3 regions of the Agreia sp. Leaf335 genome follow, and region 1 is predicted to be linked to each of the others. Evidence: predicted binding sites of a transcription regulator. Region 1 holds the regulator's gene; each other region holds the start of a gene.

Region 1 (9,982 bases):
AACGTCGGATACGCGACCGACGGCGACGTGGCGGGGTGGGCCGAGCGGTTCCTGCTCGAGAAACGGGTCGCCGTGGCCCCGGGCAGCGCGTTCGGGCGCGGGGGAGAGGGCTGGATCCGCATCTGCGTCGCGGCCGGCCTCGACGACCTGCTCGAGGGCATCCGTCGTCTGCCCGATCCCCAGAGCCACGAGACGGATGCGCAGCCGTCCGCGTCGGAGGGCATCTCCGTGCGGCTCGCCCGCCCCGACGAGTACGACGAGATCGCCCACCAGCGGCTCGAGGCGTATCGGCTCGACTTCACCATCGGCGACGACTACGCCGTGCAGATCCTCGATGTGCCGCGGCACGCGGCCATCGGCGAGGTCTGGGTCGCCGTCGACGACGAGACCGGTCGCATCCTGGGCTCGGTCACCACGCCTCGATCGGGCGAACTGCTGACGCCGCTCGCACGGCCCGGCGAGTTCGACTTCCGGCTCCTCGCCGTCGACCCGGCGTCGCGCGGGCGACGGGTGGGCAGCATCCTCACCGACTTCGTCATCGACCTCGCCCGAGCGCGCGGCGCCGAGCGAGTCGTCATGAACAGCGGAACCGAGATGACGACCGCGCACGGACTCTACGAGCGGCGCGGGTTCTCGCGCATGCCCGATCGCGAGAACCCTCCGGGCATCGAGCCGTCGCGCGCCTACGGCCTCGAACTCTAGAAGGCGCGCGACGAACGGCTAGTTCTTCGCCGAGTACGATCCGGTGCGCAGCTCGTCGACGAGGCTCGGGCCGTTCGGCTCCCAGCCCAGGTCGATGCGCGCGGCGCTTCCTCTGGCCTGCTGGTCGAGCAGCAGCGCATCGGCGAACGCGGCGCCCAGGCGAGCGTGCGTCTCGTCGACGGTCTGGGTCTCAACACGAGAGTCCAAGCCCTGGCCGGCGGCGGCGGCGTCACCGATCTCGCGCACGGTCGGGTTCTCGCCGCTGGCGCCGATGTAGGTCGAGCCGGATTCGCCGAGATCGAAGGCGAGGATGTACAGCTCGGCCAGGTCGTCGACGTGCACCGTGGTCCAGTGCTGCGAGCCATCGCCGACGAGTCGGACGGCGGCCTCGGGGTCACTGCCATCTCCGAGGAAGAGAGCGGGAATGCCCGAGCCGTGGCCGAAGACGACGGCCGGGGCGATCAGTGTGGTCGAGACGCCCTGCGCGCCGAGCACGCGCTTCTCGATCTCCTCGCGCCAGGCCACGATGGCCGGAGCGTTGCGGGGCGAATCCTCCGTGATGTCGGAGTTGCTTCCCCAGACCCAGATTCCGCCCGTGTGCACGTAGCGCTTGTCGCTTCCCTCGAGGCCGGCGAAGACGGCCGTGACGAAGGCATCGTCGACGTCGCGGCTGGACTCGTCACCGGGGGAGGCGAGGTGGATCACGCCATCGCTCGCGATGGCCTGTTCGGTCATCAGTTCGGTGTCGGTGACGTCACCGATCACGGCGGTGGCTCCGAGGGCCTCGATCTTGGCCGCCTTCTCGGGCGAGCGCACGAGGGCGGTCACGTCGCGCCCCTGCAGTCGGAGCTGACGGAGGACTGCGGACCCGATGAAGCCGGTGGCACCGGTAAGAAAAATACTCATGACCATATTCAACCGCGCCGAACTGTTGACTGCCCGTACGACGTGACGAAAAGCGTCGGCCGTGAACAACGTGAGAGAATGGGCGCTTACCCGCCGTACGACACAAGAGGAACGCGTGAGCCCGCTAGCTAACAAGGCCCTGGAGCCGGCATCCACCGACCCCGCGTTCATTCGCAATTTCTGCATCATCGCCCACATCGACCACGGCAAGTCCACGCTGGCCGACCGCATGCTGCAGATCACCGGAGTCGTCAGCGATCGCGATATGAGGGCTCAGTACCTCGACCGCATGGACATCGAGCGCGAGCGCGGCATCACGATCAAGAGCCAGGCCGTGCGTATGCCCTGGTCGCTCGACGACCAGACCTACGCGCTCAACATGATCGACACCCCCGGCCACGTCGACTTCACCTACGAGGTGTCCCGTTCTCTCGCGGCCTGCGAGGGCGCCCTCCTGCTCGTCGACGCCGCCCAGGGCATTGAGGCCCAGACGCTGGCGAACCTCTACCTGGCCCTCGACAACGACCTCACGATCATCCCTGTTCTGAACAAGATCGATCTGCCGGCGGCGGACCCCGACAAGTACGCGCAGGAGCTGGCCAGCCTCATCGGCGGCAAGCCCGAAGACGTGCTGCGGGTGTCGGGCAAGACGGGCGTCGGCGTTCCCGAGCTCCTCGACCGCCTCACGGCTCTCGTCCCCGCGCCCCAGGGTGATCCGGATGCCGCGGCTCGCGCCATGATCTTCGACTCGGTCTACGACTCCTACCGCGGCGTCGTCACGTACGTGCGAATGATCGACGGCCAGCTGTCGCCGCGCGAGAAGATCCAGATGATGTCGACCCGTGCCACCCACGAGATCCTCGAGATCGGTGTCTCGTCGCCTGAGCCGACCCCCAGCAAGGGTCTCGGCGTCGGCGAGGTGGGCTACCTAATCACCGGTGTGAAAGACGTCCGTCAGTCCAAGGTCGGCGACACGGTCACCACCCACTCGAAGCCGGCGACCGAGGCTCTGCCGGGATACACGGAACCGCTGCCCATGGTGTTCTCAGGGCTGTACCCGATCGACGGCACCGACTACCCCGCACTCCGAGACGCCCTCGACAAGCTCAAGCTCAGCGACGCCTCGCTCGTCTACGAGCCCGAGACCTCGGTCGCCCTCGGCTTCGGTTTCCGCTGCGGCTTCCTCGGACTGCTGCACCTCGAGATCATCAACGAACGCCTCGAGCGCGAGTTCGGTCTCGACCTCATCGCCACCGCGCCGAGCGTCATCTACGAGGTCACCACCGAAGACAAGAAGACCGTCACCGTCACCAACCCGAGCGAGTTCCCCTCGGGCAAGATCACGAGCGTCCACGAGCCGGTGGTCAAGGCGGCGATCCTGGCGCCGAAGGACTACGTCGGCGTCATCATGGAGCTCTGCCAGAGCCGCCGCGGCACCCTGCTCGGCATGGAGTTCCTCGGTGAAGACCGCGTCGAGATCCGTTACAACATGCCGCTCGCCGAGATCGTCTTCGACTTCTTCGACAGCCTCAAGTCGAAGACGGCCGGATACGCCTCGCTCGACTACGAGCCCATCGGCGATCAGGAGGCCGACCTCGTGAAGGTCGACATCCTGCTGCAGGGCGAGCAGGTCGACGCGTTCAGCGCCATCGTGCACCGCGACAAGGCGCAGGCCTACGGCGCACTCATGACCGAGCGTCTGCGCAAGCTCATCCCGCGCCAGCAGTTCGAGGTGCCCATCCAGGCCGCCATCGGTGCGCGCATCATCGCGCGCGAGTCGATCCGCGCGATGCGCAAAGACGTTCTCGCCAAGTGCTACGGCGGCGATATCAGCCGCAAGCGCAAGCTCCTCGAGAAGCAGAAAGAGGGCAAGAAGCGCATGAAGATGGTCGGGCGCGTCGAGGTGCCCCAGGGCGCGTTCATCGCGGCTCTGTCAGGTGACACGGAGACGAAGAAAGAAAAGAAGTAGCCCATGCTGCAGCGATCCACGCACACGGGCCAGTCTCTGACCTATGCGGCCGTCGGGGCCTCGCAGGCGCCCGACCTCATGTTCTACCCTCCGAAGGGCTACCGACCTGCAGAAGACAGCATCCGCATCGGTTCGGGGCGCGAGCGATTCGATGCCGCTGCAGCGACGCTGCTGGCGTGGGGCGTGCAGAAGAATAGCGGCATCGAGGTGTCGAACATCGAGTTGCCCACGCCGAGCGACACCGACTACGCGGGGCTCGTCTACGACGCCGACGGCACGCCGTTGGCCGCGCGCGACGTGAATCCCGAACTCACCTACTCCGAAGACGGAACGCCGCAGATCTCGGCCGGTGTCACGGCCGATCTGCGCATCCGGGCCTATGGTCGTGTCGTCACGGCTCCCGTGCGGGTCGTTATCGTCATCGACGAGCCGAACGAGGCGGGCTTCGCCTACGGAACCCTGCCTGGGCATCCGGAGGAGGGCGAGGAGAGCTTCGTCGTCACGCACGAGCCCGACGACTCGGTCTGGTTCACCGTGCGTTCCTTCTCGCGCGGCAGCACGGCCCTCTATCGCATGGTCTCGCCACTGCTGCGTCGACAGCAGCGACTCATGACGAAGCGATACCTGCGCGCTCTTCTTCCCGGTCGCGCCGCGTGAGTAGTCACCGCGCGACGGGTCGGCGCTGATGGCGTCGGCGCTTCCCCTCGGCGATCCCGCACCCCTCGACGGTCTACTGCCGCCCGATTCCGACCGCGACGCCGCCGCCCGTAACTTCGGCGTGTATCTTCACGTTCCGTTCTGCCGCGTTCGCTGCGGATACTGCGACTTCAACACGTACACGGCCACCGAGCTTCGGGGTGCGAAGCAGTCGGACTACGCGTCTCAGGCGGTGGTCGAGGTCGACCTCGCCCGCCGAGTGCTCGAGCAGTCGGGCGTGCCGCGCCGAGAGGTGTCGACCGTCTTCTTCGGGGGCGGAACACCGACCCTGCTTCCCGCCGAAAACCTCGTGCGCATGCTCGCCGCCGTGCGTGACGCGTGGGGCCTGCAGCAGGGGGCCGAGGTCACGACCGAGGCGAACCCCGACAGCGTCGACGCCGACTATCTGAAGACCCTCGCCGATGCCGGGTTCACCCGGGTGAGCTTCGGCATGCAGTCCGCCGTGCCGCATGTACTGCGCACGCTCGACCGCACCCACGACCCCGAGCGCGTGCCGCTCGTGGTCGACTGGGCGCGCGAGGCCGGGCTGCAGGTGAGTCTCGACCTCATCTACGGCACACCGGGGGAGTCGCTGGAGAACTGGCGCACGTCTCTCGAGAGCGCCCTGGCCTCCCGCCCCGATCATCTCTCGGCCTATGCGCTGATCGTCGAGCAGGGCACGAAGCTGGCGCGCCAGATCAAGTCGGGCGAGGTCGAGGAGCCCGACGACGACCTCGAGGCCGACATGTACGAGCTGGCAGACGAGATGCTCGCCGCCGCCGGGTACTCCTGGTACGAGGTCAGCAACTGGGCTGCGAACGACGCGTTCGTCTCGCGGCACAATCTCGCCTACTGGCAGGGCCACGACTGGTGGGGCGTCGGACCGGGCGCGCACAGCTACGTCGGAGACACGCGGTGGTGGAACGTCAAGCATCCCGCCGCGTACGCCGAGCGCATCGCGGCCGGGCATTCGCCGGCCGCCGGCCGCGAGACTCTGGATGCGCCGACCCGCGAGACGGAGCGGGTCCTGCTGCTCACCCGCATCCGTGAGGGCTTGCGCATCGATTCGCTCGGTGCGGAGCCGAGGCGTGAGGTAGCCGGGCTGATCGCCGATGGTCTCGTCGATGGGCGGTCGGCCATCCAGGGCACCGTGGTGCTCACTCTGCGCGGGCGGCTGCTCGCCGACGCCGTCGTGCGGCGCCTGACGAGCTAGCGCCCGGCAGGAGTCACTTCACGAAGCGGATGGTCAGCGGGTAGCGGTAGTACTCGCCGGCATTCGCTTTGACTGCCGCGATGATCATGAAGATGATCGCGGCGATCGCGAGCGGAAACGCGAGGATCGTTCCGATGAAGAAGGTGATGAAGCCGAGGAGCACGGTGGCGGTCAGGTAGATCGCCAGCGAGATCTGAAAGTTCAGTTCTTCGCGGGTGTGCTGGCGAATGAAGTCGCCTCGGTCTTTCAGGACGAGATAGCCGACGAGTGCGGGGAGGAATCCGAAGAGGATTCCGCCGAGGTGGATCAGCGTCGACCAGAGTCGCTGATCTTGCGGTGCCATCGGGGGCTGGGGCTGGTATGCGGCTTCGAACGGTGGCGGGGCTGCAGTCATGCGACCCATTAAACCAAAGAAGCGCCGATCGACTCGATGTGACGACCGGCGCTTCCCCTCAGCGGGCTACTTGATGAGTCGGATCGCGAACGGGTAGCGGTAGGTGCCACCGCCGTTGACCTTGACCCCGCCGATGATCGGAAAGACGATCTGGGCGGCCCAGATCGCCAGCACGAGGATCAGCGCGAGGATCGAACCGAGGATGGGAATGAAGCCGAGGATCACAGCGACGATCGAGTACGCGACCCACGCGATGGCGATCGTGATCTGGTAGTTCAGCGATTCCTTACCCTCCTGGTTGGTGAGAGGGCCGCGGTCTTTGAAAACCAACCAGATGATCAGCGGCGGGATGAAGCTGAGGACGCCACCGAAGTGCGCGAGCGACGCCCAGAGCTTGTCGTCGGACTGGCTGAGCGGCGCACCGGGCGCAGCGGCGGGCGGAGGGGTGTATCCGGGAGGCGGCGTCTGGCCACCGGTCGGAGTGCCGTACTGCGGCGGGACCGAGCCGCCGGCCGGGGTTCCGAAGTCGGGTGGGACCTGGCCTGCGGGAGGCGTGTAGGGAGGGGGCGTCGGCCCGCCCACACCCGAGGTGTTCTCAGGAGTTGCGTTGGGATCGGACATGAGTCGCGGCCTTTCGTCGCTGGATGAGGGCTTCCAGCACAAGATACTGCGGAACTCCTCCGGCGGGCAATGATCCCCAGGCGCCCTCGGCGAGATATAATTGGCACTCAGGATCTCCGAGTGCCAATCGTTCGCGAGACTACGTAGACGAAAGAGTGCAGCCGAGAGGGAGGTGTCGCGACATGGTGTCAGACCGCAGCCTCGAAGTGCTCCGCGTCATCGTTCAAGACTATGTGGCCTCCCGCGAGCCCGTGGGCTCCAAGTCGATCGTCGACCGGCACTCGTTCGGCGTGTCCGCAGCCACCATCCGAAACGACATGGCGCTCCTCGAAGAAGAAGAGCTGATCACCGCTCCGCACACGTCGTCCGGGCGCATCCCCACCGACAAGGGCTACCGCCTGTTCGTCGACCACCTGGCCGACCTCAAGCCCCTGACCTCGGCTCAGCGCCAGGCGATCGAGACGTTCCTCGGCGAATCCGCCGACCTCGACGACGTTCTCGCACGCACGGTGCGCCTTCTCACCCAGCTGACCCGACAGGTCGCGATGGTGCAGTACCCGCCGTTGCAGCAGGCGCGGTTCCGCCACCTCGAGGTCGTCGCCCTGGCGCCGCAGAAGCTCCTCCTCGTCGTGATCACAGACTCCGGGCACGTCGACCAGCGCGTCGTCGACGTGCCCAGCGAGGTCGACGTCGACTTCCTCGGAGAGCTCCGCGCCAAGCTCAACACGGCCCTGACCGGCGTCGGCGTCGTCGAGGCGGCCGCCCGCCTCGGTGAGCTGCCGGGCATGTTCGCGGCATCCCGGATGCCGGTGGTGCGGGTCATCGTCGCCGCCATCGCCGATCACGTCGCGGCCACGCGCCACGACAAGCTGGTGATCGCCGGGGCATCCAACCTCGTGCGAACAGAGAACGACTTCCACGGCAGCATCCTGCCCGTGCTCGAGGCGGTCGAGGAACAGGTCGTTCTTCTGCGACTGTTCAGCGAGCTCGAGGCTGATCAGCGTGGAGTCTCGGTGAGCATCGGCCGCGAGAACGCTCCGTTCGGACTGGGGGAGACGTCGATCCTGGCCAGCGGCTACAGCGCACAGGGCGGTTCTCTCGCCCACCTCGGCGTGCTCGGTCCGACGCGCATGGACTATTCGAGCAACATCGCCGCCGTGCGTGCCGTGGCCCGCTATCTCTCCCGCGCCCTCGGAGAGAGTTGACCCTTCTTCCCCGCGCGTCGTCCGGACGCCGCCCCCATCTGACAGAACGCTGCCGCTTCACGGTCAGCGAATCCCGACTTATAAGGAGACGCCCGCGTGGCTGACCATTACGACGTGCTCGGCGTAGACAAGAGCGCCACCCCCGAAGAGATCAAGAAGGCCTATCGGCGTCTGGCCCGCGAGCTGCACCCCGACGTGAACTCGGCACCCGACGCCGAAGAGAAGTTCAAGGCCGTGACCCACGCCTACGACGTGCTGAGCGATCCAGGGCAGCGCCGCGACTACGACCGAGGGCCTCAGCAGGGGTATCCCGGCGGACAGGGTGGCTTCGGCGGCTTCGGCGACATCTTCGAGACCTTCTTCGGAGCGCAGGGCGGCTCACGGGGTCCGAAATCGCGTGAAGAGCGCGGGCAGGACGCCCTGCTGCGCGTCGAGATTGACCTCGGCGAAGTCATCTTCGGAACGCACCGTGACCTCGAGGTCGACACGGCCGTGGTCTGCGAGACCTGCAACGGCTCGTGCTGCCAGCCCGGAACATCCCCCGTCACCTGTGACATCTGCGGCGGAAGCGGTCAGATCCAGCGGGCCGTGCGGTCTCTTCTCGGCAACGTCATGACGAGCGCGCCCTGCGGCACCTGCCGCGGCTACGGCACCGTCATCCCCGCTCCCTGCGTCACCTGCCAGGGCCAGGGCCGCGTGCGTGCCCGTCGCTCCATTCCGGTCGACATCCCCGCCGGAGTTGACACGGGTCTTCGGCTGCAGCTCATCGGCCAGGGCGAGGTCGGCCCCGCCGGCGGCCCGAATGGAGACCTGTACCTCGAGATGAAGGTGCGGCACCACGACGTCTTCAGCCGCAGCGGCGACGACATCCTGTGCACGCTCGAGGTCTTCATGTGGGATGCCGTACTCGGCACGATCTCGTCGGTCACGGCTCTCGACGGCGACATCGAGGTGGAGATCAAGCCCGGGACGCAAAGCGCGGAGATCATCACGGTGAAGGGTCGCGGCATCACCCACCTGCGCGGCCAGGGCCGAGGCGATCTCAAGATCGGTGTGCAGGTCACGACGCCCACGAAGCTCGACCACAAGCAGAAGGAGCTCGTGAAGCAGCTGGCGAAAGCTCACAAGTACCCTGCCCCGACGCTCGGCCACTTCCAGCAGGGACTGTTCGCCAAGCTACGCGACCGCTTCCTCAACGTCTGACCATGAGCTCCCTGTTTCTGCGCTCCGACCTCGCAACGGTGCCGCACGCCATCGGCGATGTCGTGGCGCTCGACGGACCCGAGGCTCGTCACGCGGTGACCGTGAACCGCCTTCGCGTCGGCGAGGTCATCTCGATCGGTGACGGCGCCGGGCTCGTGGTTCGCGGACCGATCGGCAGGGTGGAGCCGGCGGCGCTCGAGATCCGGGTCGAGTCGTCGATCCTCGATTCGGCGCCGATTCCCGAAGTCTGGTTGGCTCAGGCGCTCGCCAAGGGAGACCGCGACGAACTGGCCGTGCAGGCGGCGACCGAGCTCGGCGCATCCGGGGTCATTCCGTGGGCTGCCGAGCGGTCGGTGTCGAAATGGACGGGTGCGAAGGTCACGAAGGGTATGGAGCGCTGGGGCGCGATCGTGCGCGAGGCCGCCAAGCAGTCGATCCGCTCGTGGGTGCCCTCCGTCGAGCAGCACATGAACACCAAGCAGCTCGCTCGACTCGCTGAAGACGCGACGGTGCTCGTGCTCGACCCGACGGCCGAGACCCGCCTCTCTCAGGTCGAGCTTCCCGCGGATGCGCGCATCCTGATTCTGGTGGTCGGCCCCGAGGGCGGCATCGCCCCGCACGAACTCGATCTGTTCGAGAGCCGCGGTGCGATCCGGGTGCGGCTCGGCGATGAGATCCTGCGCACGTCGACCGCTGGTCCATCGGCGCTCTCCGTGCTCAACGTGCGACTCGCCCGCTGGTGACGGGCGCCTTCTCCGGGCTGTGCCCAGAGCGAACTCGCCCGGCGGCGCCTGCCGCGTCGGCGATGACGCTCTTAAGATGGAGACATGTCAACCTCAGGCGACGCACCCTCCATCTTCTCCCGCATCGTCGCGCGAGAGATCCCCGCGACCATCATTGCCGAGACCGATACGGTCATCGCGTTCGAAGACATCGCTCCGAAGGCACCGGTGCACGTTCTCGTCGTGCCCAAGACCGAGAAGTACCGCAACGTCGTCGAGCTTGCTGCCGGCGACCCTGCACTGCTCGCCGAGGTCGTCGCTCTCGCATCCCACATCGCCGACGAGCGCGCG
Region 2 (9,982 bases), on a different contig from region 1:
CTCGGCGACGACACCAGGCTCGAGGCCTGCGTTCTGAGCGATCTGCTTGAGCGGAGCATCGATGGCGACGCGAACGATGTTCGCTCCGGTCGCCTCGTCACCCGTGAGCTCGAGCTTCTCGAACGCGGTCTTGCCGGCCTGGATGAGGGCGACGCCACCACCGGCGACGATGCCCTCTTCGACGGCGGCCTTGGCGTTGCGCACGGCGTCTTCGATGCGGTGCTTGCGCTCCTTGAGCTCGACCTCGGTCGCGGCTCCGGCCTTGATGACGGCAACTCCACCGGCGAGCTTGGCGAGACGCTCCTGGAGCTTCTCACGGTCGTAGTCGCTGTCGGTGTTGTCGATCTCGTTGCGGATCTGCTGAACGCGTCCGGCGATGGCGTCGGCGTCGCCGGCTCCCTCGACGATCGTGGTCTCGTCTTTCGTGATGACGACCTTGCGAGCCTTACCCAGCAGGTCGAGGGTCACGTTCTCGAGCTTCAGGCCGACCTCTTCAGAGATGACCTGTCCGCCGGTGAGGATCGCGATGTCCTGCAGCTGAGCCTTGCGACGGTCGCCGAAGCCGGGAGCCTTGACGGCAACCGACTTGAAGATGCCACGGATCTTGTTGACCACGAGCGTGGCCAGAGCCTCGCCGTCGACGTCTTCGGCGATGATGAGCAGCTGCTTGCCGCTCTGGATGACCTTGTCGACGATCGGCAGCAGGTCCTTGATGTTCGAGACCTTGCTGTTGACGATCAGGATGTAGGGGTCTTCGAAGACGGCTTCCTGGCGGTCGGGGTCGGTGACGAAGTACTGCGACAGGTAGCCCTTGTCGAAGCGCATGCCCTCGGTGAGCTCGAGCTCGGTGCCGAACGTGTTCGACTCCTCGACCGTGACGACGCCCTCTTTGCCGACCTTGTCGATCGCCTCGGCGATCAACGCGCCGATCTCGGGGTCTCCGGCGGAGATTGATGCGGTTGCCGCGATCTCTTCCTTCGTCTCGATCTCTTTCGCGTTGGCGACGAGCTCGGCGGTCACAGCGGCGACGGCCTTCTCGATGCCGCGCTTCAGCGTGATGGGGTCGGCGCCGGCCGCGACGTTGCGCAGGCCTTCGCGGACGAGCGCCTGGGCGAGCACGGTAGCCGTGGTCGTTCCGTCGCCAGCGACGTCATCGGTCTTCTTGGCGACCTCCTTGACGAGCTCTGCACCGATCTTCTCGTACGGGTCGTCGAGTTCGATCTCTTTCGCGATCGAAACACCGTCGTTCGTGATGGTGGGAGCGCCCCACTTCTTCTCGAGGACGACGTTGCGACCGCGCGGGCCGAGCGTGACCTTGACGGCGTCGGCCAGAATGTTCAGTCCACGCTCGAGGCCACGGCGGGCCTCTTCATCGAAAGCAATGATCTTTGCCATAAGTGTTTCTGTCCCTCCCGGAGACAATCAAAGAATTAGCACTCCATTGGAGAGAGTGCTAAGACAATATTGGCACTCAGGGCAGGCGAGTGCAAGCTGCGACGACGAACGCCGCCCGCTTTCGCGGACGGCGTTCAGAGTGTCGGGCGTCGCCGGTCGGCGACGCGCTGTGCGGGCGAGCAGGGCTAGGCGAGCCTGACGGCTTCGGCCTGAGGTCCCTTCGCTCCGGTGCCTACTTCGAAGACAACCTGCTGGCCTTCTTCGAGCACCTTGTAACCGCCCATCTCGATCGCCGAGTAGTGCACGAAGACATCCTGTCCTCCCTCGTCGACGGTGATGAAACCGTAGCCCTTTTCAGCGTTGAACCATTTCACGGTTCCGTTCGCCATTGTTACTCCCCATTGCCGAATGTGTGTCGTCAGGACACCCGCTGGAACACGGGCGACCAAGGCCGATACTAATCAGCGAGATGGCCCGAATTCAGGCGTTGACATCGAAACGGAATATCCGTTTCCGCATCTCAACATGACGGAAACATCACCGAAATATGGGGTCGAGGCGGCAGGCTCCGAGAACTACTGCACGGGCTCGTCTGTCGAGCCGTCGGCAGACGGCTCGATGAAGTCTGCGCCGAGAACCACGGTGAGCTGAGCGCCTTGGAACTGATCCGACTGCTCGACCCTGATCGCGGTGATCGACAACGTGACTCCGTTGGCCGCGGCATCGGCCGTCGCCTTGGTGAACAGTGAGTTCGCCAGCCCGAGAGCGGCCGCCTCCTGAGCGGGGTCGACGTAGTAGACCGTGGTCGTCTTGAAGTCGGTGGCACTCGCGTTGGCGGTCGAGCCGATGCCCGCCCATCCGGCCTCACGCATCGCGTCGCCGACGCTCGCGGCGAGCCCGACCGTCTCTGTGCCGTTGAGCACGGTGACCGTAGCCGCGGGGTCGACGACCGGTGTCACCTCGGGTGTGGGCGTCGGAGTCGGGGTCTGCGTGGCAGCGGTCGTGCCGCCGCCGAGCAGATCGTCGAATTTGATGCTGTCGTTGATGACGGCGAGAGTGATGACTCCACCGGCGACGATGACGCCGGTTGCGAGAGCGGCCCACGCGAACGCGATCCATCCTCGGCCCTTGCGCCGCGGCCCGCGGTGCGCTCCCGTGCGATGGAGATCTGCGGGGATGGTGTCGAAGCGATCTGTTGGAGGCTTGGCCATGGTGTGGTCTCGGGTCCTAGTCGTCGAGGGACGTGAGGCGCACGGATCGTGCCGCCGTCCTGGCATCCCGCACACGGTGCAGTCTCTTGATGAGCATCGGGTCGTGAGCGAGGGCGGAGGGCGAATCGATGAGAGCCCCCAGCAGTTGATAGTAGCGGGCCGCCGAGAGCCCGAATTCGTCGCGGATGGCCTGTTCCTTGGCGCCCGCGTGCTTCCACCATGTGCGCTCGAAGGCCAGGATCGCGATGTCGCGAGCGCTCAGGCGCAGCGTCGAGCCGTCGCCCTCATGCTGCTCATCGAGATTCTTCGCGACACCCACGCGGCCTCCACATCCTGCCGGGAACCGTCGGTCCCCGATCCTGAACATCCTATGGTTCGCATCCTTTGCATCACCCGAATGGGCCGGGCATGCCGCGATACCTAGGTGCTGGCCCTGAACATCGTGCGATGCGAGATGCCGCCCTCGACGAATTCATCGCCCACCACGACGAAACCGAACGCGGCGTAGAGGCTCTGGATGTAGCTCTGCGAGTGGAGCAGCATCGGCTCCGCCCCGAACAGCTCGACGACCCGGGCGAGGAGCAACTGGGCGAGCCCGCGGCCCCGGTACGCGGCGCCGACGACCACCCGGCCGGGCAGGCGATGCGCGTCGCCGTACTCCGCTATCTCGTCGCGGAGCACCCGGAGATAAGCGGCCACGTCCCCGTTCTCACCCGGGATCCACAGGTGGACGGTGCTCGCCTCCCTGTCGCGACGGTCGAGTTCGCTCTCGTCGACTCTCTGCTCGACGAAGAAGACATCAGTGCGGAGCTTGATGATCTCATACAGCTCGACCGTGGTCAGCTCGCTCCAGCTCTTCTGCACGATCGCGGGTACGGGTTCGAGGGGCATGGCAGAGAAGTTTACTGTGATGATGGAAGAGCCCTGACGATCGCGATGCCGTGATCAGACGGCGACACAGGAGGGTCTTTTCGATGGGTTACGACGTTCAGAAGAGCGATGAGGACTGGCGCGCGGAGCTGTCGGCCGACGAGTACGCCGTGCTGCGTCAGGCCGCGACGGAGCGTCCATGGACGGGCGAGCTGCTCGACGAGGGCCGCGAGGGCATCTACCGGTGCAAGGCGTGCAGCGCAGAGCTCTTCCGCAGCACGACGAAGTTCGACTCACACTGCGGCTGGCCCAGCTTCTACGACCCGTCGACGACCGACGCCGTCGAGTTGATCACGGACTCGACGCTCGGAATGGTGCGCACCGAGGTGCGCTGCGCCGCGTGCGGCTCGCATCTGGGCCATGTCTTCGACGACGCACCGCAGACCCCCACGGGTGACCGCTACTGCATGAACTCGATCTCGCTCGAGTTCGATCCTGCCGAGTAACGGCGTGGCATCCGTCTACGATGCCCTGCACGAGCGCCGCTCGAGTTCGAAGGTCTCAGACGAGGCGCCGAGTCACGACGAGATCCTCGAGTTGGTCGAAGCCGCCGGCCAGGTGGCCGACCACTCCGGCCTGACTCCGTGGCGGGTCATCGAGATCCGAGGAGAGTCCCGGCGGCTCGTCGGCGAGAGCCTCGCCGCGGCATCCGGCCTGCACGGGCACGACGCAGAGAAGAGCATCCGCAAGTCGTTCCGTGCACCGCTGCTGCTCGCGGTGGTCGTCTCGCCGCGGCCCAGTGTGAAGGTGCCCTACTGGGAACAGGAGGCCGTCGCATCCGGTGTCGCCCATGCTCTCACCCTGCTGCTGCACGAACGCGGCTACGGCGCGATGTGGCGCACGGGCATCCAGACGCGCAGCGAGCCCGTGCGGATCGCGCACCGTCTCGGATCCGACGAGCAGATGCTGGGTTGGATCTACACGGGTCGGCGGGTCGATCGCCCCCGGGAACGACGGCGCTCTCGAATTGACGTCGCCAGGCACGTCTCGACCCTCTGAACGAACCTGGGTCGAATCGATTCGAACCGCGGTCCTCCGAGGGATAGGATCGAGTTCTCGTGACTGAATCCGACGCACCCACCCAGACCATCCGATCGACGACCCCCTCGAACGACGGGGCCGCTGTCGATGCGCCACGCGTCGGACACCTGCAGTACTCGCCCCGGCGGCGGTGGTTCGCGCTGCTCGCACTCGCTCTGGGCGGTTTCGGCATCGGCGTCACCGAATTCGTGTCGATGGGTTTGCTGCCGAACATCGCGCAGGATCTTCTCCCGACGCTGTACGCCTCGAATTCGGCGGATGCCAACGCGACGGCTGGACACCTGATCTCTGCGTACGCGCTGGGAGTCGTGGTCGGAGCGCCGACCATCGCGGCCGCCGCGGCTCGATGGCCCCGTAAGCGCCTGCTCACCGTGCTCGTGGCCTGCTTCGTGATCGGCAATCTCGCCACCGCGATCCTTCCCTCGTTCGGCTGGGTTCTCGTCGCGCGCTTCGTCTCTGGGCTTCCCCACGGCGCGTACTTCGGCATCGCCTCGCTGGTCGCGGCCACCCTCATGGGCCCGGGAATGCGCGCACGCGGTGTGGCGTTCGTGCTCTCCGGCCTCACCATCGCGAACGTCATCGGCGTTCCGATCGGCACCTACCTGGGCCAGAACTTCGGCTGGCGAAGCGCGTTCTGGCTCGTGACGGTGATCTTCGCGGCGACGCTCGTGGCGATCCTCGCGACGGTGCCGTTCCAAGCGGGCAATCCCGAGAGCACGATCCGCAACGAGCTCAGGGCATTCTCCCGTCCGCAGATCTGGCTCACGCTGGCCATGGCCTCGATCGGCTTCGGCGGAATGTTCGCGGTCTACAGCTACGTCGCCCCGGTGGTCACCGACGTCACCGGCCTCGGGGCGGGAGTCGTGCCGCTCGTTCTGGTGACTTTCGGCGTGGGCATGACCATCGGCAACTTCATCGGAGGCTGGGCCGCGGACAAGTCTGTGACGCGCTCTCTTCTCCTCTTCATGCCCGGCATCGGCCTCGCCTGCCTGGCCTTCGGGCTCACCGCGGCGAGCGTGCCGGGGCTGTTCATCTCGATCTTCTTCATCGGCGCGTTCGTCTCGGCCGCGTCGCCCACGATCCAGGCTCGACTCATGGATGTCGCCCACGACTCGCAGTCGATCGCCGCGGCCCTCAACCACTCGGCGCTCAACCTCGGCAACTCGCTGGGCGCCTTCCTCGGCGGCATCGTGATCGCCGCCGGCTTCGGATACATCGCGCCCGCCTGGGTCGGTATCGGCCTCTCGATCGCCGGCGTGAGCATCCTTCTCGTCTCGCTGGGACTCGATCGCCGAGCTGCCCGCCGCAGCTGACCAGTCGCACTGCAACCATCGCAATTGACCTGTCGCATCGAGTGCGGCGCGAGATGTCGCGAATGGCTTGATCTGACCTCGATCCCGCCGCCATGTGCGCCATCTCAGCGGCTGCTCTCCGCTGGCGCACCGCACGCGTCGACGACGCGAAAATGCCCCCGCATCTTGGGAGATACGGGGGCATTCGGTGTCAATGGGGCCGGCGGCGGGACTTGAACCCCACAACGCGCCAGCGTTGTGCGTCACTCACACCAACCATCTCGGTTGGTTAGATCGGTCTATGGGGCCGGCGGCGGGACTTGAACCCCACAACGCGCCAGCGTTGTGCGTCACCCACACCAACCATCTCGGTTGGTTAGGTCGGTCTTTGGGGCCGGCGGCGGGACTTGAACCCGCAACCCCCGCTTTACAAGAGCGGTGCGCTACCAATTGCGCCACGCCGGCAGATGGAACACCTCATTCTAGCCATGACCTGCGGCCGAATGAGGCGCTCCGGTGACGCGCTACTGCGCGACGGTGGGCTCGGGCGTCGGTGCGGGCGTCGTCGTCGAGTACGCCTCGCTCGCGACCTGTAGCACGAACGCGGAGAACGCGTCGGCGTCGGTCAGGGAACCCGAGTACTGCTGTCCGTTGACGAGAACGGTGGGGGTGCCCTGCACCTTCTCGACCTCGGTGTTCGGCAGCGGGCCCTTGAGGGCGCGGGCCGTCGAGGCGCTCACCCAGTCTTTGAACTCGGTGTCGTCGATGCACTTCTCGATCTGCGAGACCTTCTCGGCCTTGGCATCGGTGACGTAGCCCTTGAGGGCGGCGTTGTCGAGACCCTCGGTATTCTCGGCGGGCTGGTTCTTGAAGAGCAGAGCGCTGAACGCGTAGAAGCTGTCGGGCGAGTAGTTGGCGACACACGCTGCGGCGTTGGCCGAGCGGGTCGAGTACTTCGTTCCGAGCGAGCCGCGATCGAGGATGGCGAGCGGGTGGGTGGTGAGCGTCGCCGCGCCGGAATCGAGCCACTGGCCGATCTGCTCGGAGTTGGTCGCCTCGAACTGGCCGCAGAACGGGCAGAGGTAGTCGACGTAGACCTGGATGTCGACGACTCCCTTGGAGTAGTCGGGCGTCGGTGCGACGGGTGCCGCGTCGGCCGGCTGCGACGGGCTCGTCGTCGCGACGAACCCCTTGCTGACGGTGACGCCGTCGCTGGCCATGTTCATCGGCCCCGGTCCGGCGGGCTTGATGGCGCTGACGATGATCAGCGTGACCGCGACGCCGATGGCGATCACGACGACTCCAAGGCCTCCGAAGAGGAAGATCCTGTTGCGGATGTCTTTCTTACGCTGCTGCTCGCGAAGCACCTTCGCCTTTTCGCGGGCGGCTTCGCGTCGTTCGTTCTTAGAGAGACGACCATCTCCGGCTGAGCCATAAGACATACGTGTAGAACTCCGGGTGAGAGAAGAGAAAAATCGATCGGGCCGAAAGCGGCCGGAACCCCCAGCGTAGAGGGCCTAACTGGGAAATATCCAAACAGCCCAGCAGGGGTGCCTCATTCGGGGGCCGTGAACCGTGACATAATGAGCGATGGACCGACGCTGTCGTCTGTCCAGTTCAATCCATCACAACGGATCGTCCGGCACGTACCTGCCGGTGAAGGAGATTAACACCCATGGCATCTGTCACTTTTGACAAAGCTACCCGCATCTACCCCGGTGCAACCCGCGCCTCGGTCGACAAGATCGATCTCGAGGTCGCTGACGGCGAGTTCCTCGTTCTCGTCGGCCCCTCCGGCTGCGGAAAGTCGACCACGCTGCGTATGCTCGCCGGCCTCGAAGAGGTCAACGAGGGACGCATCCTCATCGGTGACCGCGACGTCACCGACGTTCCCCCGAAAGACCGCGACATCGCCATGGTCTTCCAGAACTACGCCCTCTACCCCCACATGACGGTCGCCGAGAACATGGGCTTCGCGCTCAAGATCGCCGGCGTTGGCAAAGAAGACCGCGCCACCCGCGTTCTCGAAGCCGCGAAGCTCCTCGACCTCGAGCCGTACCTCAGCCGCAAGCCGAAGGCCCTCTCCGGTGGTCAGCGTCAGCGCGTCGCGATGGGCCGCGCCATCGTGCGCCAGCCCCAGGTGTTCCTCATGGACGAGCCGCTGTCGAACCTCGACGCCAAGCTCCGCGTCCAGACCCGCACCCAGATCGCGTCGCTCCAGCGCCGACTCGGCGTCACCACGGTCTACGTCACCCACGACCAGACAGAGGCGCTCACCATGGGTGACCGCATCGCCGTTCTGAAAGACGGACTGCTGCAGCAGGTCGGCACCCCCCGCGACCTCTACGAGAAGCCGAACAACGTCTTCGTCGCCGGCTTCATCGGCAGCCCCGCGATGAACCTGTTCAACGCCGACGTCGTCGATGGCGGAATCGCGTTCGGATCCTCCGTCGTTCCCGTCGACCGTGAAACCCTGTCGCAGGCCACCGCGAAGAGCGTCACCGTTGGTGTGCGCCCCGAGGACATCATCGTCTCAACCACCCAGGGCCAGGGCCTCGCAGTCGAGGTCGACCTCGTCGAAGAACTCGGCGCCGACGGCTACCTCTACGGCCACTCCGAAATCGACGGCAAGCGCACCGACATCGTCACCCGCGTCGACGGCCGCTCACACCCCTCACTCGGCGACACCGTGTACCTCACGGCCACGCCGAACCACGTGCACGTCTTCGACACGGAGTCGGGCGAGCGCCTCGGCAACAAGGCAGTCGTCTCGAGCTAGTCTCCGCAGACACCGTCTGACGAACATCACAGTCGAGCTCGTCGCTTGATGCACCAGCCCTGCGGCTCGGTGCACAGGCGGCGGGCTCGTCGTGTTTCTCCCCGCAGCATCCGCGTCGGTCCCCTCCGACAGCGTTCTATCTCGCACATCAGCAAGGAGCAGCTATGAGGGGTTCCCTCACCATCACCTCGGCCATCACCGACCCCGCCCTGCTCGACCTGCCGTGGGACGTCCCCCTCGGCGAATGGGACGACCAGTACATCGCAGCACTGCCCAAGGGCCTCTCGCGGCACCTCGTTCGCTTCGCCCATCTCAGCGGCCACGTCATCGCGATCAAGGAGACCACCGACGACATGGCCGGAGGAGAGTACAAGATGCTCCGCCTGCTGCAGAGCCTCGAGATCCCGTGCGTCGATCCGCTCGCCGTGATCACCGACCGCACCAACGACGATGGCGAGCCGCTGCCCAGCGTTCTGGTCACCCGGCACCTCAAGTTCTCTCTTCCCTACCGCGCCCTGTTCTCGCAGCAGCTGCGACCCGACACCGCCACGCGGCTCGTCGACGCTCTCGCACTGCTGCTCGTGCGCCTGCACGTCATCGGATTCTTTTGGGGCGACGTCTCGCTCTCGAACACGCTCTTCCGCCGCGACGCCGGCGCCTTCGCCGCCTACCTGGTCGATGCCGAGACGGGCAAGCTCTTCTCGGGCGGGCTCTCGAACGGCCAGCGCGAGAACGACCTCGAGATCGCGCGCGTCAACATCGCCGGCGAGCTCATGGATCTCGAGGCCGGCGGGCGCGTCGACGACGAGCTCGACCCGATCAAGGTGAGCAACGGCATCCTCGCCGCCTATCGCACGCTGTGGTCTGAGCTCACGGGCAAGGAGTCGTTCTCGTCGAGCGAGCGCTGGCGTATCAATCAGCGCGTCGACCGGCTCAACGAGCTCGGCTTCGACATCGAGGAGCTCGATATCAAGACCGACGACGAGGGCACGACGGTGCGCATCCAGCCGAAGGTCGTGGATGCGGGCCACCACCAGCGCAGGCTGCTGCGTCTCACCGGGGTCGACGCTCAGGAGAATCAGGCCCGTCGCTTGCTCAACGACCTCGACGACTTCAGCGCGCGGTACAGCAAAGACGACTACGACGAAGAGATGATGGCGCACGACTGGGTGGCCAAAGTGTTCGAGCCCGTCGTGCGCAGTGTTCCGCGCGATCTCAAGCGCAAGCTCGAGCCCGCCGAGTTGTTCCACCAACTGCTCGAGCACCGCTGGTTCATGAGCGAGCAGCAGGGGCGCGACATCCCGCTGGCTGAGGCTCTCAACGCCTATATCAAT
Region 3 (9,982 bases), on a different contig from region 1:
CGTCTTCTCGTGACGCGCATCGAATCGGACCATCTCGTCGTCGAGCCGGTCTCGGCCGGGGCCGATGCCGCACGCGGAGATGCCGTCACCCTCTTCGGAGATCCGGCGACTGGCGTCACCTCCGCCGACGAGTGGGCGCGAGCTGCAGACACGATCAATTACGAGATCGTCACTCGACTGGGTGCCCGGGTGCCCAGGGAGTACGCCTCATGAGCGCGCTCGATCCCGCCGCTGATCCGACGCCCACCGGGCGCGACGCGGCGATCGACCTCGGCGTCTTCCGCACCAACGTCTCCATCCTCGCCGCTCGGGCCGTCGGCGGCCCGCTGGTGATCGACATGACCGCGGATGCCTATGGCCACGGACTCGTTCCACTCGCCCGAGTCGCGGCGGAGTCGGGTGCAGACATCCTGAGCGTGCGCGATCGAAGCGATGTCGAGAGCATCGCCGATGCCGGCATCAGCATCGACGTGCGCTGCTGGCACACGTCGCGGTTCGCCATCCCCCCGGCCGGATCGGGGATCGCCGCGTTCGGATTCGGGTGGGAACTCACCGACGGTGCGCCGGCCGGAATCGTTCCCGTGATGACACTCTCCGCCCCTGTGCTCTCGGTGAAGAGGGTGCCGGAGGGGCACGGGGTCTCCTACGGACTCGTGTATCGAGCTGCACGGGAGACGTCTCTCGCCCTCGTGCCGCTCGGGTACGCCGATGGCATTCCCCGGGGTGCGACGGGCTCGGGCCGGATGGCGATCAACGGCCGGCAATACCCGATCGCCGGCCGCATCGCCATGGATCAGGTGGTGCTCGACGTGGGTGACGCGGCTGTCGAGCCGGGCGATCGCGCGGTCGCATTCGGGCCGGGTGTCGAGGCAGAGCCGACCGCGGCCGATTGGGCCGCGCACTCCGCGTCGACCGCGGGCGAGATCCTCGCGCGCATCGGCCGCCGCGTTCCCCGTCGCTACATCGATCGAGAGGTTTCCCGATGACCTCGCTGCACAGGGAGCTCGTCATCGCCGATCCCGAACAGATGGCGGCCCTCGCACACGAGGTCGCGGCGTCGCTCTCTGCCGGTGACGTCATTCTGCTCACGGGCGAGCTCGGCGCGGGAAAGACCACGTTCACGCGGGGCCTCGGCCAGGCGCTCGGGGTTCGCGGCGCGGTGACGAGCCCGACCTTCGTGCTCGCCCGAACGCATCCGCGTCTCGATGCAGCCCAGCCGCCGCTCGTGCACGTCGATGCGTACCGCTTGTCGAGCGCGGTGGAGCTCGACGACCTCGACATCGACTTCGACCGTTCCATCGTCGTCATCGAGTGGGGCGCGGGCCTCGTCGAGGATCTCACCGACTCGTGGCTCTCGATCACGATCGAGCGGCCGCGCGGCGCATCCGATGACCCGGATGCCGAGGGGCGCGACGACGAGGAGCCGATCGAACCGCGGCGGGTCACCATCGACGGGGTCGGTCCACGCTGGCAGTGAGCGCACGGGCGCCGGTGCGCGCGCGGGCGACTAACCTATAACTCGTGCTTCTGGCCATCGACACTTCCGCGGGTACCTCCGTCGCCATCGTCGACCCGTCGACAGGCTCGATCGTCGCCCTGCGATCGACGCCCGACACCATGAGGCACGCCGAGGTCATCGGCACGCTGCTCGCCGAAGCCCTCTCCGCCGCGGGTGTTCGGCCCTCGTCGCTCGACGGCGTGGTCGTGGGGATGGGCCCGGGTCCCTTCACCGGCCTCCGAGTCGGTATCGCCGCCGCCCGCACGTTCGCCCTCGGAGCCGGGCTTCCGCTTCACCCCATGGTCAGCGCCGATGCCGTCGCGCGCCAGGAGAAGGTGGCGGGAAGGTCCGACACGATCATCGTCGTCACCGATGCCCGCCGCAAGGAGGTCTTCTGGTCGCTGTACGACCTCTCGGGTGCCGAGCCGGTGCGCATCGATGGTCCTGGTCTGTCCAAGCCGGATGCGCTTCCGCACTCCGATGCCCGCAGGGTCGACGCCGCAGAGATCCCCGGCGCTCAGCTCGCGCTGGCGGCCGCGGCCCTCCTCGCCGCCGGGCTGCCGCTTGCATCCGACGAGGCGCTCTATCTCCGTTCGCCCGACGTGACGATGCCATCCGGGATCAAACGGGTGACCCAGTGAGCTGGCAGCTGCGGAGAGCCGGTATCGAGGATCTCGACGCGATCATGCAGATCGAGACGAGTGTGTTCACGACCGATGCCTGGACCTCCGACGCGATGCGCGCCGACCTGTCGAGCCCGCACTGCTACTACCTCGTCGCCCGTGCCGCCGACGATTCGCCGAGCACCGCTCGGATCGCGGGCTACGCGGGGCTGCTCGCGCCTCGCGGGGCGAAGGAGGGCGACATCCAGACGATCGCCGTGGCTCCCGAAGCCCGGCGCTCAGGCCTCGGTCGTGTGCTGATGACGAGTCTCATGAACGAAGCCCGGCGCCGGGGTGCTCGGGAGATCTTCCTCGAGGTGCGTGCCGACAACCCCGGTGCCGAGGCGCTGTACTCATCGCTCGGCTTCGAGCGGCTCGGGGTGCGCCCCGGCTATTACCAGCCCGACAACGTCGATGCCATCGTCATGCGTGCCGGAATCCCGGAGCCGCAGACGCGCTGGGCCGGTATCGACGAGGGTGAGGAGATCGAATCGTGAACATCGACAACCCTCTCGTTCTCGGCATCGAGACATCGTGCGACGAGACCGGCGTGGGAATCGTGCGAGGCACCACGCTGCTGAGCAACACCATCGCGTCATCGATGGATGAACACGCGCGCTACGGGGGAGTCGTGCCCGAGGTTGCGGCTCGGGCCCACCTCGAGGCCATGACGCCCGCGATCACCTCCGCGCTCGCCGATGCAGGGGTCACGCTCGACGAGATCGACGCCATCGCGGTCACGAGCGGGCCGGGCCTCGCCGGGGCGTTGATGGTCGGAGTCGGGGCAGCCAAGGCGCTCGCCCTGGCGATCGAGAAACCGATCTACGCCGTGAACCACCTGGTGGGGCACGTCGGCGCCGACGTGCTGCGCGTTCCGCAGAGCGCGACCGCTGGATCGAGTGAGATCGACGCCGGCGAGATCCAGTACCCGACGATCGCGCTGCTCGTCTCGGGCGGACATACGTCTCTTCTCCTGGTGCGCGATCTGGTGTCCGATGTCGAGCTCTTGGGCGAGACCATCGACGATGCGGCGGGGGAAGCGTTCGACAAGGTGGCGCGACTCCTCGGTCTGCCGTACCCGGGCGGGCCCGAGATCGACAGGGCGGCGGTGGGCGGCAATCCGAAAGCCATCCGTTTTCCGCGTGGCCTGAGCCTGCCGAAAGACCACGAGGCGCACCGCTACGACTTCTCGTTCTCCGGGCTCAAGACCGCGGTCGCACGCTGGGTCGAGAAGAAACAGGATGCGGCAGAAGAGGTGCCGCTCGCCGACGTGGCCGCCAGCTTCCGCGAGGCGGTCGTCGACGTTCTCATCTCGAAGGCGCTCGCGGCCTGCGCCGAATACGGCGTGCCCCGCCTTCTCCTCGGCGGCGGTGTCGTGGCCAATGCCCGTGTTCGCGAGGTCGCCGCAGCTCGGGCCGCCGGGGCCGGCGTCGCCCTGCGCATCCCGCCGCTCAGCCTCTGCACCGACAACGGCGCCATGATCGCGGCGCTGGGCGCTCAGCTGATCATGGCGGGTCATGCTCCGTCGGGTCTCGGGTTCGGTGCCGACTCGACGCTGCCGGTCACGGATATCCAGGTCGGCTAGGCTCGATCCATGTCGAGCCAGCCTGTCTACGCGCCGTATTCGCCCGACCCTTCATCGGCCGTTCCCGGGTCGCAGGCGGCGGCGCAGGCTCCTGCGCGCCGGACGCTCAACATGCCGGCCCTCTTCTCCCTGATCACCGGTGTGCTGCTCATCTCTCCGGTCGCCATCGTTCTGGGGCACATCGGCATCGTGCAGGTGAGACGTCGCCGACAGTCGGGCATAATCCTCGCGGTCGTCGGCCTCGTGCTGGGCTATCTGGGGTTCATCGCGACCGTCGCCGCCCTCGTCGCCCTGGTGCTGTTCGTGAATTCCGGACCCACGCCGCCGACGTCGTTCTGAGCCGCGAGGCCCGTCGCTCGGCGCAATCGGGGTGTCCCGTAGATGTGGGTGACCGCGCTTCAGTAGTGTTGACCCATGACTGATCCCAATACCCCGTCGACCGAGGGCACGCCGTCGGTCCCGCCGCTGCCTCCCACGGCCCCGTCCACCCCGTCTGCGCCCAGCTACGGCGCCCCGAGCACGCCCTCGGCTCCGCCCGCGTACACGCCTCCCGCCGAGCCGTCGACCCCGTCGTACGGAGCGCCCAGCTACCAGCAGGCCCCGCCGGCCAACCCGTACGCGCAGGCTCCGAATGCGAATCCCTACGGACAGCCGTATTCGCCGGTCGCCTCTGCCCCGAAGACCCTCAGCCTCATCGGCATGATCGCCGGTATCGCCGGCGTCGTCATCTCGCTGTTCAGTGGCGGGTTCGGTCTGATCTTCTCGATCGGCGCCGTCGTCCTCGGATTCCTCGGCAAGAAGCGCGAGCAGGCTGCCAAGGGTTTCTGGCTCACGGCCCTCATCACCGGTTTCGTCGGAATCGGCATCTCGCTGATCTGGGGTATCTTCTGGGTCGTCATCATCGTCGCCGGCATGAGCGCCGACAGCTACAGCAGCTACTAGAACTGAACGAAGAAACGCCCTCCGTCGCGCGACGGAGGGCGTTTTCTCTTGTGCGGCTCAGACGCGCTCGGCGAGGATCGCCGTGTGACGGCCGCCCACCCGCGTCATCACGAGGGTGGCCTCCGCGTCACCTGACAGAGACAATCGTCTGCGCAACACCGCGGGATCGATGTCGACGCCGCGCTTCTTGATCTCGAGGCGCCCGATGCCGCGCCGGCGCAGCTCTTTCTTGAGCTTCGACTCATCGCTCGGCAGCGTGTCGACGACACGGAAAGCGGAGACGAAGGGCGACGATACCAGGGTGTCGGAGGTGAGGTAGGCGATCTGCTCGCTCAGCATCCTCGCGTCGAGCTCCCGGGCGAGGTCGCCGATCAGTCGTGCGCGGATCACCGACCCGTCGGGTTCGTAGAGGTAGGTGCCGAGCTCGGCCACGTCGGCATCGACGCTGTCGCCTGCTGCCACCAACTCGGCACTGTGGCCCCCGCGCAGCACGAGGGCGCTTCGCTTGATGCCCACACGGGCGAGCGGGCCGAACCACAGGCTGTTCTCCACCAGCTGGCCGTCCACCGAGATCCACTGCGCCTCGGCCTCGTCGGGGATGAGCTCGCGATCGAATCCGGGTCCTAGCTTGATGCCCGTGGGCATCGTGCGCGCCACACCGAAAGCGAAGTCGAGCGAGGGGGAGTAGTCGCGTGGATCGGGCAGGCGGCGAGTGTCCGAGTGCCCCGAGGTGCGCCGAGCGGGGTCCATGTACACGGAGTCGACCCCGGCGAGATCGTGATCGACCGCGTCGCCGAGGCTGACGGCGACGTTCGTGAACGGTGCCAGGTTGTACGAGGCGACGGCCGCCGTGACCTCGTCGACGTCGACCGCCTGCACCTCGAGGTCGAGGGCGGCGAAGGCGAGGGCGTCTGCCCCGATGCCGCAACCCAGATCCGCGACGCTCCGGATGCCGGCCGCCTGGTAGCGCCCGGCGTGAAGCGCGGCCACCCGCAGGCGGGTGGCCTGCTCGAGTCCGGCTTCGGTGAACAGCATGCGCGAGGCGAACTCGCCGAACTTGCCCGTGGCCTTCGCCCGGAGCCGGGACTGCGTGAGCACCGCCGACACGAGATCGGCCGGGTGGCCGTCGCGCCTGAGCGCCGCGACGGTCTTGACGATATCGGTGGAGTCGGAGTATTCGGGCAGTGAATCGAGCAGCCGCAGGGCTGCCGACGTCATCACAAGGCCGAGCTCGTCTTTGTTCATTCGCTGCGCCTGTTCACCCCGCCAGCCTAGACGGCGGTCGGTTCTCATCGAGGTGCCACGACGGTTGGCACTCGGATTGACCGAGTGCCAGTCCACCCCCTAAACTCGTCTTAGCACTCTCGGTGTGAGTGTGCTAATCAGACGTGAAGAAAGAAGAGGTCAACCGTGTCGGTCTCCATCAAGCCGCTCGAGGATCGCATCGTCATCCGCCAGGTCGAGGCGGAGCAGACCACAGCCTCGGGCCTGGTCATTCCTGACACTGCCAAAGAGAAGCCCCAGGAGGGCGAGGTCGTGGCCGTGGGCCCCGGTCGCGTAGACGACAATGGCAACCGCGTTCCGATCGACGTCGCTGTGGGCGACAAGGTCATTTACTCCAAGTACGGCGGAACCGAGGTCAAGTACGGCGGAGAAGACCTTCTCGTGCTGTCGGCTCGCGACGTGCTCGCCGTCGTGGTTCGCTGAACCTAGATAAACAGACAAAGACCCGGGTGGCTCTGCCATCCGGGTCTTTTTTGTCGCCCGAGGCGATCGGGTCATCCGGGCCGGAGGTAGCATTCATCAGTGTCCCGACCCGCCGCCTCTCCCGCCGCATCCCCTGATTCCGGCGCCCAGCCGTCGCGCTCGGGCATCCTCTACGCCGTAGGCGCGTACACGATGTGGGGCTTTCTCCCCGCCTATTTTCTGCTGCTCCTGCCCTCTGGTCCGTTCGAGATCGTGGCCGTGCGGATCTTCTTCTCGCTCGCCTTCTGCGCGGTGATCATCACGGTGACCCGCGCCTGGCCCGCCCTCATCGCCATCGTGCGACAGCCTCGTCTGCTCTTCACGATGGGCCTCGCGGGTCTGCTGATCTACGTCAACTGGCAGACCTACGTCATCGGCGCGACGAGCGGCAACGTCGTCGAGACGGCTCTCGGATACTTCATCAATCCGATCGTCACGATCCTCCTCGGGGTCGTCCTTCTCGGCGAGCGACTGCGAGTGGTGCAGTGGATCGCGCTCGGCATCAGCGTGGTAGCCGTCGGCGTGCTCACGGTGGGCTTCGGATCCGTTCCGTGGATCGCTCTGATCCTCGCCTTCTCCTTCGGGCTCTACGGCTTCGTCAAGAAGCGCATCGGGCCCGTGGTCGACCCCGTGTCGGGCCTCACTCTCGAGACCCTCTGGCTGCTTCCCGTCGCCGCCGTGCAGGCCGTCATCGTGGCCGCCACCCCGCAGGGACTCGCCTTCGGCTCCTCGGGTACCGCGCACGTCGTGCTCATGGTGGGTGCGGGGGTCATCACCGCCGTTCCGCTGCTGCTGTTCGCGTCGGCTGCCAAGAGGCTCCCGCTCGTCTATATGGGATTCATCCAGTACATCGCACCCATCCTCCAGTTCCTTTTCGGAGTCTTCGTCATGCATGAGCCGATGCCCGTCGAACGATGGGTGGGATTCGGTCTGGTGTGGCTCGCATTGATCGCGCTCACAGTAGACATGGTCAGAACGAGCCGATCGGGCCGGATGCCTGTCGCTGAGCCGGTCTGACGGGGCAAAAGTAACGATTGGGTCGCGTTACAAGCCCGTAACAGGAATGTATTGTCGGTGCGACTTTGGGCCATTAGCTTTGCAGGACGGCCAACTTCGTTACGCCGTGCACCACAAAACAATCACATTCAAGGAGCATCATGGGCGTATTCGCCAAGACCGGTTCCCGGTCGCTGAAGACCACCCTCGGTGGCGCGGCCATTCTGGGAATCAGCGCGCTCGTTCTCGTCGGCTGCTCGAGCGGCTCGACCGACAGCGGCAGCAGCGACTCCGGTGACCTGTCCCTCAAGATCGGTACGATCCTTCCGCAGACCGGTACGCTCGCCGTGCTCGGCCCGCCCGAGATCGCGGGTGTCGACCTCGCCGCCAAAGACATCAACGATGCCAAAGCCGGCATCTCGATCGACGTGACGCAGAAGGACTCGGGCGACACCACGACCGACATCGCCTCGCAGTCGGCGACGTCGCTCATCGCCGACGGCGTCTCCGCCGTGATCGGTGCCGCCTCATCGGGCGTCTCGAAGACCTTCATCGACCAGGTCACGCAGGCCGGCGTCGTGCAGATCTCGCCCGCCAACACCTCGCCCGACTTCACGTCGTACGAAGACGACGGGTACTACTGGCGCACCGCGCCCTCCGATGTCCTCCAGGGCCGCATCCTCGGAAACAAGATCGTGAAAGACGGCAAGACCAACGTCTCGATCCTGTACATGAACGACGCCTACGGCACCGGTCTTGAGAAGAACGTCAAGGAGGCCCTCGAAGCCGGCGGCGCGTCCGTCGGAGCAGAAGAGACCTTCGAGCCGGCGTCGACCGACTTCAACTCGGCTCTCACGAGCGTTCTCGCCACCGACCCCGACGCGCTGGTCGTCATCTCGTTCGACGAGATCAAGACCATCGCCGAGCAGCTCGCGGCCAAGGGCTTCGACTTCTCGAAGCTCTACGGAGCCGATGGAAACTACGGCGTCATCACCGACAAGGACACCAACGTCGACATCGCCGGCGCGCAGTTCACCAACCCCGGCGTCGAGGCCAAGGCCGAGTTCCAGGAGAAGCTGCAGGCGCTCGTCAAAGAACAGGGCAGCGACCCTCTGACGGTCTTCAGCTACGCGGCCGAGTCCTACGACGCGACCACGCTGCTGGCGCTGGCCTCGCTTCAGGGCAAGGGCACCGACGGTGCGACCATCAAGGACAACCTGCAGTCGGTCTCCGAGGGTGGAACCAAGTGCGAGTCGTTCGCTGACTGTGCCAAGCTCATCGACGATGGCACGGACATCGACTACGACGGCATCTCCGGCCCGATCACGTTCGACAAGAACGGTGACCCGACCGAGGCCTACGTGTCGATCTACAAGTACTCGACGGGAAACAAGACCTCGTTCGAAGAGCAGGTCTTCGGCAAGCTCGACTAATTCTTCGATACTGAAGAGAGGGGCTCGGTCTTCGGACCGGGCCCCTTTGTCGTGCCGTCACGCGGTCACGCCGTCTCGACGTCGCGTGGTCATGCAGATCTGCGGGAGCGTCAGCTCCAGTTGCAGTTGTTCGGCAGGATGTCGAGCGTGACCACGGCGGGGCCGCTCGTCGCAGAGAACGTGGTGCCCACCGACCAGGCGTCGTTAGCGGGTGGCCTGATCAGAACCGTGCGTCCTATCGACTCCACCGTGACCGTCCCCCGCCATCCGAGGCGGTACGCGGCGTGATCGCGATGTCGAGCTGCGCGGTCGGAACCCCGGCGACGTCGACGACCCGCAGCGTGTCGGACGGCTCGATGTCGACGATCGCCAGCGTGGTCTCTTCCAGGCAGTCCTGAGCGTGCACGCGCGCGATGGCTCCGAACTCGTCGGCGGGCGTGACCGTGGCGGCCCCGCGTCGGCCGTCAGGCATCCGGAATTCGACCCGGACGAGTGTCGTGTCGACCAGCTGCGGGGCGCACAGGGTGTCGCCGAGCGTGACCTTGAGGTCGCGGGTCACTCCGCTCGGGATCTCCGAGCTGCGGCCGGTGGACGAGCCGCTGGCGAAGACGGAGCTCTCGAAGGTGGCACGGGTCACGGTGAGATCGGTGTCACCGTCATTGCTGACAGAGATCTCGAGGCGCCTGGGCCCGTAGTCGTCGCGGTTCTGGTGGATGCCGACGGCCACGCCCTCGGGAAGGTCCTCGAGCGGGGGTGCCGTCTGGCACGCGGAAAGGCCCAGCATCCCGGCCGCCACGATGCCGGTGAGGGCGATTCGCGGGGCTCGGGAGCTGGGCCTCGGCACGGTGCGGGTCGTCAGCCGCCCACCGTCGGCGTCGAGGTGGTGACCTCGTTCGTCGTGGCGAGGGTTCCGAGGTAGAGCTCGATCACCTTGGGGTCGTTCATCAGCTCGCGCCCTGGCCCCTCGTAGGCGTCTTTTCCCTGGTCGAGAACGTAGCCGCGGTCGCAGATCTGCAAGGCGCGTCGGGCGTTCTGCTCGACGATCATGATCGAGACGCCGGCGCGGTTGATGCGCTGCACGTTCACGAAGGTCTCGTCTTGACGCATCGGGGAGAGACCG

What was found. The regulator HrcA, encoded in region 1, represses chaperone genes, less so after heat shock. The targets are predictions, from matches to a motif close to TTNGCACTCGNNNNNNNCGAGTGCNAA.
Region 2: a site for HrcA is predicted at 1,431-1,457, ahead of groL (chaperonin GroEL). Genes of this name have one in related genera too.
Region 3: a site for HrcA is predicted at 5,997-6,023, ahead of groES (co-chaperone GroES). Genes of this name have one in related genera too.

Annotation. Positions count from the first base shown of each region.
Region 1 is NZ_LMOQ01000001.1:1,190,430-1,200,411, forward strand. Features, by position in the region: gene ASF79_RS05710 (aminotransferase class I/II-fold pyridoxal phosphate-dependent enzyme) at 1-702, shown strand, start outside; gene ASF79_RS05715 (NAD-dependent epimerase/dehydratase family protein) at 721-1,608, opposite strand; gene lepA (translation elongation factor 4) at 1,724-3,577, shown strand; gene ASF79_RS05725 (DUF1990 family protein) at 3,581-4,234, shown strand; gene hemW (radical SAM family heme chaperone HemW) at 4,263-5,486, shown strand; gene ASF79_RS05735 (DUF4870 domain-containing protein) at 5,500-5,880, opposite strand; gene ASF79_RS05740 (DUF4870 domain-containing protein) at 5,947-6,501, opposite strand; gene hrcA (heat-inducible transcriptional repressor HrcA) at 6,684-7,706, shown strand; gene dnaJ (molecular chaperone DnaJ) at 7,803-8,909, shown strand; gene ASF79_RS05755 (16S rRNA (uracil(1498)-N(3))-methyltransferase) at 8,912-9,652, shown strand; gene ASF79_RS05760 (histidine triad nucleotide-binding protein) at 9,737-9,982, shown strand, end outside.
Region 2 is NZ_LMOQ01000003.1:800,139-810,120, reverse strand. Features, by position in the region: gene groL (chaperonin GroEL) at 1-1,395, opposite strand, end outside; gene ASF79_RS14140 (cold-shock protein) at 1,581-1,784, opposite strand; gene ASF79_RS14135 (LytR C-terminal domain-containing protein) at 1,971-2,606, opposite strand; gene ASF79_RS14130 (DUF3263 domain-containing protein) at 2,623-2,925, opposite strand; gene ASF79_RS14125 (GNAT family N-acetyltransferase) at 3,027-3,497, opposite strand; gene msrB (peptide-methionine (R)-S-oxide reductase MsrB) at 3,581-3,982, shown strand; gene ASF79_RS14115 (nitroreductase family protein) at 3,987-4,535, shown strand; gene ASF79_RS14110 (MFS transporter) at 4,685-5,890, shown strand; tRNA gene ASF79_RS14105 (tRNA-Thr) at 6,259-6,334, opposite strand; gene ASF79_RS14100 (DsbA family protein) at 6,394-7,311, opposite strand; gene ASF79_RS14095 (ABC transporter ATP-binding protein) at 7,545-8,648, shown strand; gene ASF79_RS14090 (DUF4032 domain-containing protein) at 8,813-9,982, shown strand, end outside.
Region 3 is NZ_LMOQ01000003.1:708,952-718,933, forward strand. Features, by position in the region: gene alr (alanine racemase) at 1-213, shown strand, start outside; gene ASF79_RS13635 (alanine racemase C-terminal domain-containing protein) at 210-986, shown strand; gene tsaE (tRNA (adenosine(37)-N6)-threonylcarbamoyltransferase complex ATPase subunit type 1 TsaE) at 983-1,477, shown strand; gene tsaB (tRNA (adenosine(37)-N6)-threonylcarbamoyltransferase complex dimerization subunit type 1 TsaB) at 1,522-2,139, shown strand; gene rimI (ribosomal protein S18-alanine N-acetyltransferase) at 2,136-2,657, shown strand; gene tsaD (tRNA (adenosine(37)-N6)-threonylcarbamoyltransferase complex transferase subunit TsaD) at 2,654-3,745, shown strand; gene ASF79_RS13660 (DUF4190 domain-containing protein) at 3,755-4,084, shown strand; gene ASF79_RS13665 (DUF4190 domain-containing protein) at 4,160-4,687, shown strand; gene ASF79_RS13670 (THUMP-like domain-containing protein) at 4,745-5,932, opposite strand; gene groES (co-chaperone GroES) at 6,098-6,394, shown strand; gene rarD (EamA family transporter RarD) at 6,494-7,450, shown strand; gene ASF79_RS13685 (ABC transporter substrate-binding protein) at 7,591-8,862, shown strand; gene ASF79_RS17405 (hypothetical protein) at 8,973-9,110, opposite strand; gene ASF79_RS13690 (hypothetical protein) at 9,098-9,706, opposite strand; gene ASF79_RS13695 (ABC transporter ATP-binding protein) at 9,718-9,982, opposite strand, start outside.